Regions from separate parts of the Hydrogenophaga luteola genome, predicted to be linked through region 3. Evidence: predicted binding sites of a transcription regulator. Region 3 holds the regulator's gene; each other region holds the start of a gene.
The links. Region 3 encodes LexA, which represses DNA repair genes until DNA is damaged. Its sites were predicted from a motif close to ACTGTATNNNNATACAGT; they were not measured.

Region 1 (4,334 bases), on a different contig from region 3:
TTGTACGCGGCCACCGCCAGGCGCACATCGCCGTTGAAATAGTTGATCAGCCAGGCCAGGTAGCGCGAGCCGGCCTGGATATTGGTGCGCGGGTCGGTCAGGCGCTCGCTGACACTCTGGCGCCCGGTGGCGCGGACACCGAAGCGCTCCGCGGTGTCGGGAATCACCTGCATGAGGCCCACTGCGCCCTTGGGGCTGACGGCGCCGGGATCGAAGCCCGACTCGGTGGCGATCACCGCCTGCAGCAGCTCGAACTCCAGGCCGTGCTGGCTCGCCGCCTCGCGGATCAGGTGGCGCACCGCCTTGAAGCGGGTAGACAGCTCCATGCGGGTGACCGCCGACGCCGAGGAAAGCGCGGGACGGCTGCCACCGCTGCCCGGTCTGGCGATCGGTCCGCCCATGCTGGAGCCGCGGTACAGCAGCTCGTAGCGGGCGTTGAGCGGGCGGTCGGAGTAATGCGTGACACCGTTCTTGTCGCGGTAGGCCCAGATTTCGGCGTGCGCAGACCCGGCCAGCGCCACCGCCAGCAGGACGCCGCCGAAGGTCTGGGCCAGACAGGGCATCACACATCCACCTCCACGGAGTCACCGTGGAGTTCCATGAGTTCGCGGCGCGCGGCGGCTTCGCCTTTACCCATCAGTCGTGTGATCAGGGCCTCGGTGGCGGCAAAGTCCATCGCACCCAGCGTGACCTGCAGCAGACGGCGGGTGTCGGGGTTGAGCGTGGTGTCCCAGAGCTGCTCGGCGTTCATCTCGCCCAGCCCCTTGAAGCGGCTGATCTGGCACTTCTCGCGGTTCACGCCGTCTTTCTCGGCCTTGTCCAGGATGGCGTGCAGCTCGCCCTCATCCAGCGCGTACTGCTTGGCAGCGGGCTTCTTGCCGCGCGCCGGCACATCCACCCGGAACAGCGGCGGGCGCGCCACGTACACATGGCCGGCCTCGATGAGCTTGGGGAAGTGGCGGAAGAACAGGGTGAGCAGCAGCACCTGGATGTGCGAGCCGTCGACGTCGGCGTCCGAAAGGATGCAGACCTTGCCGTAGCGCAGGCCGCTCAGGTCGGGCGTGTCCAGCGGGCCATGCGGGTCGACGCCGATGGCGACCGAGATGTCGTGGATTTCGGTGTTGGCAAACAGGCGGTCGCGCTCGACCTCCCAGGTGTTGAGCACCTTGCCGCGCAGCGGCAGCACGGCCTGGCATTCCTTGTCGCGGCCCATCTTGGCGCTGCCGCCGGCCGAGTCGCCCTCGACCAGGAAGAGTTCGTTGTGCGCGATGTCGCGGCTTTCGCAGTCGGTCAGCTTGCCCGGCAGCACGGCCACGCCCGAGCCCTTGCGCTTCTCGACCTTCTGGCCGGCCTTCTGGCGGCTCTGCGCCGCCTTGATGGCGAGTTCGGCCAGCTTCTTGCCGTAGTCCACGTGCTGGTTGAGCCAGAGTTCGAGCGCCGGGCGCACGAAGCCGCCGACCAGGCGCACCGCGTCGCGCGAGTTCAGGCGCTCTTTCACCTGGCCCTGGAACTGCGGGTCCAGCACCTTGGCGCTGAGCACGTAACTGGCGCGGGCGAACACATCCTCGGGCAGCAGCTTCACGCCCTTGGGCAGCAGCGCGTGCATCTCGATGAAGGCTTTGACGGCCTGGAACAGGCCGTCGCGCAGGCCGCTGTCGTGCGTGCCGCCGGCACTGGTGGGAATCAGGTTGACGTAGCTCTCGCGCACCGGCGCACCGTCTTCGGTGAAAGCAACGGCCCAGGCCGCCCCTTCGCCATCGGCGAAGCTGTCGTCCTTGGCATCGGCGTAGCCTTCGCCCTCGAACAGCGGTATCACCGGGTCAGTGGTCAGCGTCTGCGCCAGGTAGTCGCGCAGGCCGCCTTTGTACTGCCAGGTCTGGGTGTCTTTGGTCTTTTCGTTCACCAGCGTGACCTGCACGCCGGGCATCAGCACCGCCTTGCTGCGCAGCAGGTGCGTCAGCTCGCCAAGCGGCAGCACGGCTGAATCGAAGTACTTGGCGTCGGGCCAGGCGCGCACCGTGGTGCCCTGCTTGCGGTCGCCCTCGCCCTTTGGCGTCACCACCAGCGGCTCGATCACGTCGCCGGCGCCAAAGGCCAGCTTCGCCACCTGGCCGTCGCGGAAACAGGTGACCTCCAGCCGGGTGGACAGCGCGTTGGTCACGCTCACACCCACGCCGTGCAGACCGCCGGAGAAGCTGTAGGCGCCGCCCTTGCCCTTGTCAAACTTGCCGCCGGCGTGCAGGCGGGTGAACACCAGTTCGACCACGGGCGCCTTTTCTTCGGGGTGCAGGCCGAAGGGAATGCCGCGGCCGTCGTCTTCCACGCTCACCGAACCGTCGGTGTGCAGCGTGACCTTGATCTTCTTGCCGAAGCCCGCCAGCGCCTCGTCGGCCGCGTTGTCCAGCACCTCTTGAATGATGTGCAGCGGGTTGTCGGTGCGGGTGTACATGCCCGGCCGCTGTTTGACCGGCTCCAGACCCTTGAGGACGCGGATGGAGCCTTCGGAATACTCGTTCGATTGGGTTGCCATCGGGAAATTGTAAGGTGCGGCCCTTCAAAAGCCTGTATACAAATACAGATCAAAGACCCGGTTTTTCCTTCGATGCCTTGCACGCATCAATCGGCGGGAGAAATTTCACGGGCCAGCGTCTACCTTGCGACGCCTTCGGCAAAGCCGGATTCGCTACAGTGCCGGGATGTCCTCAGCTTCCCCCATACCCATGTCACCGGCGCGCCTGTCCGCCGCACAGGTGCTGATCTGCGGCGCCGCCATCGTCACCCTTTCCATGGGGGTGCGCCACGGTTTCGGGCTCTGGCTGCAGCCGATCACCCAGGACATGGGCTGGACCCGGGAAGGTTTTTCCTTCGCGCTGGCCATCCAGAACCTGGCCTGGGGCCTGTTCGGCATCTTCGCCGGCATGGCGGCCGACCGCTTCGGCGCGTTCCGGGTGCTGCTGGGGGGCGCGGTGCTGTACGCGCTGGGCCTGGCCGGCATGGCACTCTCACCCACCCCGTTCGTGTTCATGCTGACCGCTGGCCTGCTGATCGGCGCAGCCCAGGCCGGCACCACCTATGCCGTGGTCTACGGCGTCATCGGCCGCCAGATCCCGGCCGAGCGCCGCTCCTGGGCCATGGGCGTGGCTGCGGCGGCCGGCTCCTTTGGCCAGTTCCTGATGGTGCCAGTGGAAGGCTGGCTGATCTCGGGCTTCGGCTGGCAACAGGCCTTGCTTGTCCTCGGCGCCGCGGTGTTGCTGATCATGCCGCTGGCGCTGTTCCTGCGCGAACCGGGCTTCACGGGTGGCGCTGCGCCAAAGCGCGAACAGACCATCGGCCAAGCGCTGCGCGAGGCCTTCGGCTACCGCAGCTTCCAGCTGCTGATGGCGGGCTATTTCGTGTGCGGCTTCCAGGTGGTCTTCATCGGTGTGCACATGCCCAGCTACCTCAAGGACCACGGCCTCTCGCCCCAGGTGGCCAGCTACGCGCTGGCCATCATCGGCCTGTTCAACGTCATCGGCACCTACGCCGCCGGCGCGCTGGGACAGCGTCTGGCCAAGCGCCACATCCTGGCGTTCATCTATCTGGCGCGCTCGGTCGCCATCGTGATCTTCCTCTGGGCGCCGCTCACGCCCATAAGCGTCTATGTCTTCTCCGCCGTGATGGGCGTGCTCTGGCTCTCGACGGTGCCGCCGACCAACGCGGTGCTGGCCCAGATCTTCGGCGTGGCCCACATGTCCATGCTGGGCGGCTTCGTGTTCTTCAGCCACCAGATCGGCAGCTTCATGGGCGTGTGGCTGGGTGGCGTGCTCTACGACCGGACCGGCAGCTACGACATCGTCTGGTACATCGCCATCGCGCTGGGCGTGTTCGCGGCCCTGGTGAACTTGCCGGTCCGCGAGTCGGCCATCGAGCGCGGCCCGCAGCGTATGGGGGCCGCTGCGTGAAGCCGCTGGCCGCTCGGGCACTGGTCTGGGCCGCCGTCGCCCTGGCCCTCCTGGGCACGCTCATGCTCTACCGCCGCCCCGACTTCCTGGTGAATCTGGCCGACCAGCTCTGGAGCTGTTTCTGATGCACGGCACGGAGTCGCCCTCCTCCTGGGTGCAACGCTGGTCGCACCTGGTGCCGGTCGGCGGCACCGTACTGGACGTGGCCTGCGGACAGGGACGGCATCTGCGCTGGTTCGCCGGCCACGGTCATCCGGTGACCGGCGTGGACCGGGACCCCAGCGCCGTGGCAGCAGCGGCCGGCGCCGGGTGGGTGGTGCAGGCAGACATCGAGAACGGCCCTTGGCCCTTCGAAGGACAACGCTTCGACGCCGTGGTGGTGACCAACTACCT
Region 2 (4,334 bases), on a different contig from region 3:
CCGGCTCGTCGGCCAGCCTCGTCTGGAACACCCACAGCACACCCGCCAGCGGCGACTGGGCGACCCAGTAGTCGCGTACCGCGTGGCGGGTGCGGCCAGTGGCCTCGTCACGGTCCCACCAGCCCCCCTCCACTCGCTGCGGTCCCAGCAGCAGCTGCAGTTCGCCCTGGTAGAGCGGCCGGTGCTGGCGCACCAGCAGCTTCAGTGGCTGCTGCAGCATCCAGGTCGGCTGCGGCCCGGCGGGCGCCACCGGCCAGGCCTCGCGCGGCAAGACCTGCGCCGCCGGCTGCCAGCACTCCATCGCCTCGGGCCGGTGGTCCTCGCACAGCAGCGGCCGAACCACCCGGTCCTCACCCAGCCGCGCCGCCAGCCGCTCCAGCACCTGGGGCAGCGGCTCCTGGCCATGGGCTTCGTCGGGCAACCACGATGCGCTCCGGGGCGCCAGCGGCACCACCCCCTCGGCCGTCAGCCGCAGGTCGCCGACCGGGGCAGCCAGCACCACCTGCGCCAGGTGCTCGGCCAGCAGCCGCGAGAGGTGCCCCACTTCGCGCGTGGGCTCGGCAGTGCGCACCGTCAGCTGCCCGCCCTCGCCCGCGCCGCGCGACCGCATGGCGTCGTGCGCCCAGTGCAGGGTGAAGGCGGTCACGCCGCTGTGGCGTGCGGCCAGCCAGGCCGAGAGCTGCAGCAGCAGGCGGTGCGCCCCGAAGGTCAGGGTCCCCGCGTCCTCGACCCGGTGCGGCAGCTCCAGCCGGGCGTCGAACACCGCGGGCAGCATGACCCAGACATGCGTCTCGGGGGCACGGCCATAGGCCTGGTCCAGCGCCGCCAGCAAGGCCGCATCGAAACGCCGCGCCAGTCCGGCACGCGGCAGCCGGCGCAGATCGCCCAGGGTGCGACAGCCGATGCGCGCCAGGATCGGCAGGTGCGGCCGCACGGCGCTCAGGGTCGCCATCGGCAGCGCGTCCAGCACGCGCTCCAGCGGCGCCGACACGCCGTCTTCCACCCCCGCCCGCGCCAGCGCCAGCGCCGCCCGGGCGTTGGGCGCCCAGGCCAGGGCCACTGCGCCCAGTTCCTGCGCTCCGCCCCAGAGCCGCTCGCGCAGCGCCGCCCGCCCGCCGAACAGACGCAGGCTCGCCGCCACTTCCAGCAACACGGCCTCTTCGGCGACGGCGACACGGGGCGTGAACTGCAGCGCCCAGACCGCCAGCGCCTGCAGCGCCGCGTCAGTGGGGGACGGCGGGTCGTCGGTGCTCGGGCGTCGGAGCGCGGACCACAGCATGGTCGGCCTCACGGGAAACGGCCGTCTGGCCCAGGTTCAGCAGCCGGGGCGGCAGCACTGCCGACAGCCCGGCCGGCACCGCCGGCAGGTGCAGGGTGCGCGCCAGCGGCGGCCCCTTGCGCTTGATCACGTCGACCGACAAAGCCCAGCCAGCACCCGGACGCACCAGCAGGCGCAGGGATGCCGCCGAGGATTCGCGGGCTGCGACGGCCGGCCGGCACAGCCACACCGGGCCTTCGTGGTCACTGGCCAGCACCTGCAGGCGCCTCAGCTGCGCCGGCCGTGCCTGGGGCAGCCAGGCCAGCACCGCCCCGCAGCTGCCGGCCTTGACCAGCTGTTCGGTGGCCCAGAGGCGCTCGGCCGGCGTGTCGGCCTGCACCCAGACCAGCTGCCGGGCTGTCACGCCATGCGGCAGCAGGCCCGGCAGGTGCGGCAGATGCGGTGGCCCGACCAGCACCACTTCACGCCCGACGGCACAGACCCGGCCCAGCGCCGGCCCCAGCAGGCGGAACTCCAAGGTACCCGCCGGGCTCAGCAACAGCTCGGTCAGCCCGAAACCGGGCCAGCCCCCGCCCGGCAGGGCCGCGTCCAGCGCCCCGAATCCGCTGGCGCAGCTGGCCGTGACCGGCCGGCCCAGCGCGTCGCCGCGCCAGACGAGGGCGGACAGGCTGGCCGGCAGATCGCCGGACGGGCGGATGAACGGGGCAGGCATGGTGGTGGCAAGGCTCAAATACTGTTTTTATGTACAGTAAAAGAAAACGGACCGATTGTCCACCCCCGGATATCACGGTCATGGAACCATTCAATTAGCACTCGCTCATAGAGAGTGCTAACATTTCCGCAAGACCACCTGAGGAGGTTCTTCACATGTCCACCACCCTGCTCGCCCCCGCCGCCCTGCCGACCACCACGCTGGCCGTCGCCAGCCCGTGGAGCCGTTCGCTGACGCTGCCGCCGCTGGGCAATCTGGACGCGTACATCTCGGCGGTCAACCGCATGCCACTGCTGACGCTCGAAGAAGAGCAGTCGGCCGCCCGCCGCCTGCGCGATCACAACGACCTGGAAGCTGCCGGCCAACTGGTGATGTCGCACCTGCGCCTGGTGGTGTCCATCGCCCGCCAGTACCTGGGCTACGGCCTGCCGCACGGCGACCTGATCCAGGAAGGCAACGTCGGCCTGATGAAGGCCGTCAAGCGCTTCGACCCCGACCAGGGCGTGCGCCTGGTGAGTTACGCAATCCACTGGATCAAGGCCGAGATCCACGAATACATCCTGAAGAACTGGCGCATGGTCAAGGTCGCCACGACCAAAGCCCAGCGCAAGCTGTTCTTCAACCTGCGCTCGATGAAGCAGGGCTTCCGTGCCGAGGCCACCGAAGGCGACACCCACCGCGAGGCCCTGTCGGACAGCGAGATCGATGTGGTCGCGCGCGACCTCAAGGTCAAGCCCGAGGAAGTGCGCGAGATGGAAACGCGCCTGTCCGGTGGTGACGTGGTGCTCGACCCCTCGCCCGCCGACGATGGTGAAGAAACCTATGGCCCGATCGCCTGGCTGGCCGATGCCAACCACGAGCCGACTGCGATGATCGAATCGGCCCAGCGCGATGTGCTGGCCACCGAAGGCATCGCGCAGGCCATGGGCGAGCTCGACGACCGTTCGCGCCGCATCGTGACCGAACGCTGGCTCAAGGTGAACGACGACGGTTCGGGCGGCATGACGCTGCACGAACTGGCGGCCGAATACGGCGTGAGCGCCGAGCGCATCCGCCAGATCGAGGTGGCGGCCATGAAGAAGATGCGCAAGGCCCTGGCCGAATTCGCCTGAGCCGCCGGCTCAGCGCACGAGATCGATGCGGTCGATGGTCGGCCGCACGCCCAGCCGGGCCGGCAAGCCGATGGTGCCCACACCGGGCGTCACCAGCAGCTGCCCGGCCCTTGTGCCGTACAGCCCGTTCCACCAGGGCTGCAGGGAGTTGGTCTTCCGCAGGAACCAGGGCGAAAAACCGGGAATCCAGATCTGCCCACCATGAGTGTGCCCGGCCATGGAGAGGAACGCCGCGCCCTTCGGCAGCAGCGCCACGGTGTCGGGTTGGTGCACCACCACCAGCCGCCGCGATGAGTCGTTATTGAGGCCGCCTGGCCAGAGTCGCTCAATTTGCTGCTGAGGCCGCCCGCCCCACTGGTCGTCCAGCCCCACCAGCTCCCAGCCCTTCCAGGGCACAGCCTGCCCTTCGATCAGGCGTACGCCGTGCTGCGTCAGCGCTTCGCGCAGGGGCGCGGTGAGTTCCGGCCCGGGCGCCTGCACATCGTGATTGCCCAGCACGCCCCAAACCGGGTGGCGCAGGCGCGCAAGCGGTGCGAAGCCCGCACGCAGGTCCTGCGTCGGCTCGTGGGTCCAGTCGCCCGCGACGATCACCGCATCCACGTCCATCGCGTTGAGCCGGTCGACCAGGTCGTCCAGTTGCCGGTCGCGAAAGAACAGTCCCCAGTGGATGTCGGCGACCAGCGCCAACTTCAGCGGCTGTGCTTCGGCCGGAATTCCGGACAGGGTGGTGTGGCGCACGCGGATCCAGTAAGGCTCGATCCAAGACGACCACAGGCCCACCAGCACCAACAGCGCATACACCGGATGGCGCCAGCGGCGCGCGCCGCGCTCGATGCGCCAGCGCAGCCACAGGCCCACCAGCAGCGGCAGCCCCGCCAGGCGCGGCGCCCAGTAGAGCCAGAGCATGACGAAATTGCGCGCCTCCAACCGCGGCGTGTGCCAGCGGCCCGCATGGTCCCAGGCCGTGATGGCCAGCGACAGCAGCAGGGCGACGCCGAACAGCCACCAGACACGGCGGTCCAGGCGCTGCAGGTCGCTCACGGTGGGGTCAGTGCTCGCGGCGCAGCGCGGGGAACAGGATCACGTCGCGGATGCTGGGCGAATCGGTCAGCAGCATCATCAGGCGGTCGATGCCGATGCCGCAGCCACCAGCCGGTGGCATGCCATATTCCAGCGCACGGATGAAGTCGGCGTCGTAGTACATGGCCTCTTCGTCACCACCGTCCTTGGC
Region 3 (4,334 bases):
CGCTCAAGGCCGCAGGACCGAAGATGGCCGCTGCTGCGGCCGCAGCGGCTGCATCCGAACGGGTGACCGAACCGATGGACGAAATCCCCCACGCATCTCCCCGGCTGGGTCTGGACATTGACCTGGATGCGCTGCACGATGCGTCGGCGTTCGAGGCCTCACTGCCGGATGTGGCGGTACCGGTGGAGCCCACAGCCAAGCCTGCGCTATCGGCAGGTATGTCCGCTGCAGAGTCCGCAGACATGGGCAACCTGATCGATTTTGAAGTTCTGGACTTCATGCCACCCGATGATGGGGACATACAACCAGGCAAGGACACACAGTCCAAATGAAAAGCAGTTCGTTCAACAAAAAAGCCAGACGCGTTCTGGCTTTTTTTGTGGGAGGGCTGCGGAGCCTTTGGGTCAGCGCCGCACCTGCAGGGCGCCTGGGTTGACGATGTTGGTGGGTGTCCCCTTGATGAAATTGACCACGTTGTCGAAGGCCGCCGAGAACAGCGTCTCATAGTTGTTGAGTTCGACGTAGCCGATGTGAGGTGTGCAGATGCAGTTCTCTAGCCTGAGCAACGCATGTCCTTGAAGGATCGGCTCAGACTCAAACACATCAATGGCCGCCATGCCGGGGCGGCCACGGTTCAATGCGGTGAGTAGGGCCTCGGCTTCGATCAGTTCGGCTCTCGATGTATTGACCAGCAAGGCGGTCGGCTTCATGCGAGAAAGATCCTCTAGCGTGACACAGCCCGCGCTGCGGTCGCTGAGTCGAAGATGGAGGCTGAGCACATCCGAGCGTTCAAAGAGATCTTCGCGGCTGCCTGCGACTTCGAAGCCATCGGCAACTGCCTGCTGGCAGGACTCTTCGCCACCCCAGACCAGCACCTGCATGCCGAAGGCCTTGCCATAGGCCGCGACCAGCTTGCCGATGCGGCCATAGCTCCACAAGCCAAGTGTCTTGCCGTGAAGAACCATACCCAGGCCGAAGTTGGCAGGCATGGACGATGACTTCAGTCCTGACTGTTGCCACGCGCCGTGCTTGAGGCTTGCCACATACTGGGGGATGCGTCGCATCGACGCCATGACCAGCGCCCATGTGAGTTCAGCGGTGGAGATCGGGGAGCTTTTACCTTCGGCCACGGCGATGCCACGTTCGGTGCAGGCATTGACGTCAATGTGGCCGCCGATACGCCCGGTCTGCGCAATGAGTTTCAGGCGAGGCAGCTTGTCAACCAATTGGCGGGATATGGGGGTTCTTTCCCGTATCAGGACCACGATGTCGGCATCCCGCAACCGTATGGACAGTTGCCCGACTCCCTTGACCGTGTTGGTGAAGACTTTGGCAGGATAGGGGTCGAGGCGCGCTGCGCAATCCAGCTTTCGGACGGCGTCCTGATAGTCGTCCAATATCACAATGTTCATGGGGCACTATTGTGCCGCCATGAGCATTCTGTTCAGCCTTTGCGCTGTCAGGCGGGTTCGGTGCGGTGCTCCAGAGCGGCCAGGCGGTCCAGTTCGGCGCAGACATCGGCCATGCGCCCTGAAATGACCAGGCAGGCGTTTCGATCCGGTGGGCTGGCGTGCTTCAGGCGGATGGTTGCAGGTCGTGAGGGGCGCGAAACCTCGGCCATGGAAGCGGTAGGAGAGACTGGCAGCGACTGCTTTGGTTGCCTGTTGGCCAACCACCCGGCCCTGACAAACCGCTGCATCAGTGCTGGTAGCGGTTTGCGGGTCTTGTAGGGGCACAGAGGGGACGGCAGCCAGCTGTCGATCAACTGCAGCGGTGCGCGCCAGGTCTTGGAGGTGATGCGGATTCCCATGTGAAACTCCGGGGAGGGGTTGGACACAGGCAGGATTGATTCGGAAGAGCCACACTCGCAGGGTTTGCCATAGACGGTGTGCTGTCCTGACAAAACGCCCGCCACCTGCGAGGGCAGCACCGACCCAGCGGGTCAGATTTGGAAGCTGTTGCGAATCAGGCCCACAGCGAGGCCTTCGATCTCGAATGGTTCACCCGGTTGCACCACGATGGTTTTGTAGTCGGGGTTTTCCGCGTGCAGCTCGATTTGATGGTCGCGGCGCATGAAGCGCTTGACGGTCACGTCGTCACCGAGCCTGGCCACCACAATCTGTCCATTCTTGGCGTCCTTGCTGGACTGCACCGCCAGCAGGTCGCCGTCAAGAATGCCGACGTCACGCATGGACATGCCGCGCACGCGCAGCAGATAGTCGGGGGTGCGCTGGAACAGGCTACGCTCGACGTGGTAGGTCTGGTCGACGTGCTCCTGCGCGAGGATCGGGGAGCCGGCCGCCACCCGCCCGATCAGGGGCAGCATGAGCTGCGAAAGGCCGGGCATCGGCAGTGTAAGCTGCTGCGCCCGTTGATCATTGATGGCCTGCAAGTCACTGCTGCGAAGACGGATCCCTCGCGAGGTGCCGCTGACCAATTCGATCATGCCTTTGCGAGCGAGTGCCTGAAGGTGCTCCTCGGCTGCATTGGCCGACTTGAAGCCGAGCTCGGTCGCAATTTCTGCACGGGTGGGCGGGGCGCCCGTGCGGGCTATGGCGTTCTGGATCAACTCCAGGATTTGCTGCTGGCGGGCCGTAAGCTTGGGCGGGAACGACTCGATCATGTCAACCTCGTGATGTGGCGGGCGGGCTGCTGGGTAGGCTGTTTGCATATCCAGTATCTGTATTTTTAAACAGTTTTGGAGACTTGGCAAGTGAACGACAACAACAGAAGCCTTTGCGTGATCCTGGGGACTGGCGGCACGATCGCCGGGCGGGCCGCCCGGTCTGGTGACAACGTGGGATACGTGGCGGGGCAGGTTCGTGTGGAAGATCTGCTGGCGGGCGTGCCGGCGCTGCAAAGCGTGCCTCTGGAGGTGGAGCAGGTGGAACAAGTGGACAGCAAGGACATGCACTTCGGCCTTTGGAAGCGGCTGTTGCTTCGGCTCTCTCACCACCTTGCCCGCGATGAGGTGGCTGGCGTCGTCGTCACACACGGTACCGACACACTCGAAGAAACAGCCTTTTTCATCCATACGGTGCTGCAACCCCGTAAGCCGGTGGTGTTCACCTGCGCGATGCGCCCTGCCACCGCGCTGGTGCCAGACGGGCCGCAGAACCTGCTGGACGCAGTGACCGTGGCGGGTCATCCCGAGGTCGAAGGGTGTGTGGTGGTTTGTGCGGGGCAGGTGCATGCGCCCGAGCACTTGACCAAGGTTCACAGCTACCGTGTGGATGCGTTCGATTCGGGCGACGCCGGCCCTCAGGCGTGTGTGGAGGAAGGCGAGGTCCGGTGGTTCCATCCTCCCGCAAACCACCCGAACGCCGAGCGTTCGGAGGCGCTTCTGGCGCGGGTGCTGCGGGCCGATGCGCTGCCACGTGTCCAGCTGGTGACCAGCCACGCCGATGCCGACGGCTCCGTCGTTCGCGCGCTGCTGCACGCGGAACCAGCCCTGCGTCCGCAGGGCATTGTGGTGGCGGCCACCGGCAACGGTACGGTTCACCAGTCGCTGGCGTCGGCCCTGGCGGAGGCCATGGCCAGTGGTGTGAGGGTGGTCAGGGCCACGCGCTGCCCCCGCGGGCGTGTGATTCCGGACAAGGCCAATCCCATGCCCGACTCCAACGGACTATCCCCTGTGAAGGCGCGGCTGGCACTCGCGCTCTCGTTGCTGGGGCCCTGACCAGCCAGCCAGGTGCAACGACAAAAAAGAAACCCGGCAGTTCGTGCCGGGTTTGCAGGATGAGCGGGCGGTGCTTCAGGCGGCCAGTGCCTGAAACGCTCGGGCGGTGATCTCGTCGACCGAGCCTGTGCCGCTGATGGCGCGGTACTTGGGGGCGGCGGCCGGATCCGATTTTGCCCATTGGCTGTAGTAGTCAACCAGCGGACGGGTCTGGGCGCTGTACACCTCCAGACGCTTCTTGACGGTCTCTTCCTTGTCATCGTCGCGCTGGATCAGCGGCTCACCGGTGACGTCGTCCTTGCCTTCCACCTTGGGCGGATTGAACTTCACGTGATAGGTGCGTCCCGAGGCAGGGTGCGAGCGGCGGCCGCTCATGCGTTCGATGATGGCGTCGAATGGCACGTCGATTTCCAGCACATAGTCCAGTTTCACGCCAGCCGCCTTCATGGCATCGGCCTGCGGGATGGTGCGCGGGAAGCCGTCGAACAGGAAGCCACTGGCGCAGTCGGGCTGGGCGATGCGTTCCTTGACGAGGTTGATGATCAGGTCGTCGCTCACCAGACCACCTGCGTCCATGACCGCCTTGGCCTGCAGGCCCAGGGGAGTGCCGGCCTTGACGGCGGCCCGCAGCATGTCGCCGGTCGAGATCTGGGGG

Region 1: ACFOPI_RS07655 (DNA topoisomerase IV subunit B) is a predicted target of LexA. The motif match lies at 2,562-2,579, and genes of this name have one in related genera.
Region 2: imuA (translesion DNA synthesis-associated protein ImuA) is a predicted target of LexA. The motif match lies at 2,012-2,029, and genes of this name have one in related genera.

What each region holds. Positions count from the first base shown of each region.
Region 1 is NZ_JBHRXX010000002.1:807,160-811,493, reverse strand. Features, by position in the region: gene ACFOPI_RS07660 (lytic transglycosylase domain-containing protein) at 1-563, opposite strand, end outside; gene ACFOPI_RS07655 (DNA topoisomerase IV subunit B) at 563-2,530, opposite strand; gene ACFOPI_RS07650 (MFS transporter) at 2,697-3,941, shown strand; gene ACFOPI_RS07645 (hypothetical protein) at 3,938-4,066, shown strand; gene ACFOPI_RS07640 (class I SAM-dependent methyltransferase) at 4,066-4,334, shown strand, end outside.
Region 2 is NZ_JBHRXX010000007.1:116,632-120,965, reverse strand. Features, by position in the region: gene ACFOPI_RS15235 (Y-family DNA polymerase) at 1-1,279, opposite strand, end outside; gene imuA (translesion DNA synthesis-associated protein ImuA) at 1,224-2,009, opposite strand; gene rpoH (RNA polymerase sigma factor RpoH) at 2,147-3,103, shown strand; gene ACFOPI_RS15220 (metallophosphoesterase) at 3,113-4,144, opposite strand; gene lysS (lysine--tRNA ligase) at 4,152-4,334, opposite strand, start outside.
Region 3 is NZ_JBHRXX010000009.1:435,639-439,972, forward strand. Features, by position in the region: gene ACFOPI_RS20870 (hypothetical protein) at 1-332, shown strand, start outside; gene ACFOPI_RS20875 (D-2-hydroxyacid dehydrogenase family protein) at 405-1,412, opposite strand; gene ACFOPI_RS20880 (hypothetical protein) at 1,460-1,810, opposite strand; gene lexA (transcriptional repressor LexA) at 1,943-2,623, opposite strand; gene ACFOPI_RS20890 (asparaginase) at 2,714-3,679, shown strand; gene adk (adenylate kinase) at 3,755-4,334, opposite strand, start outside.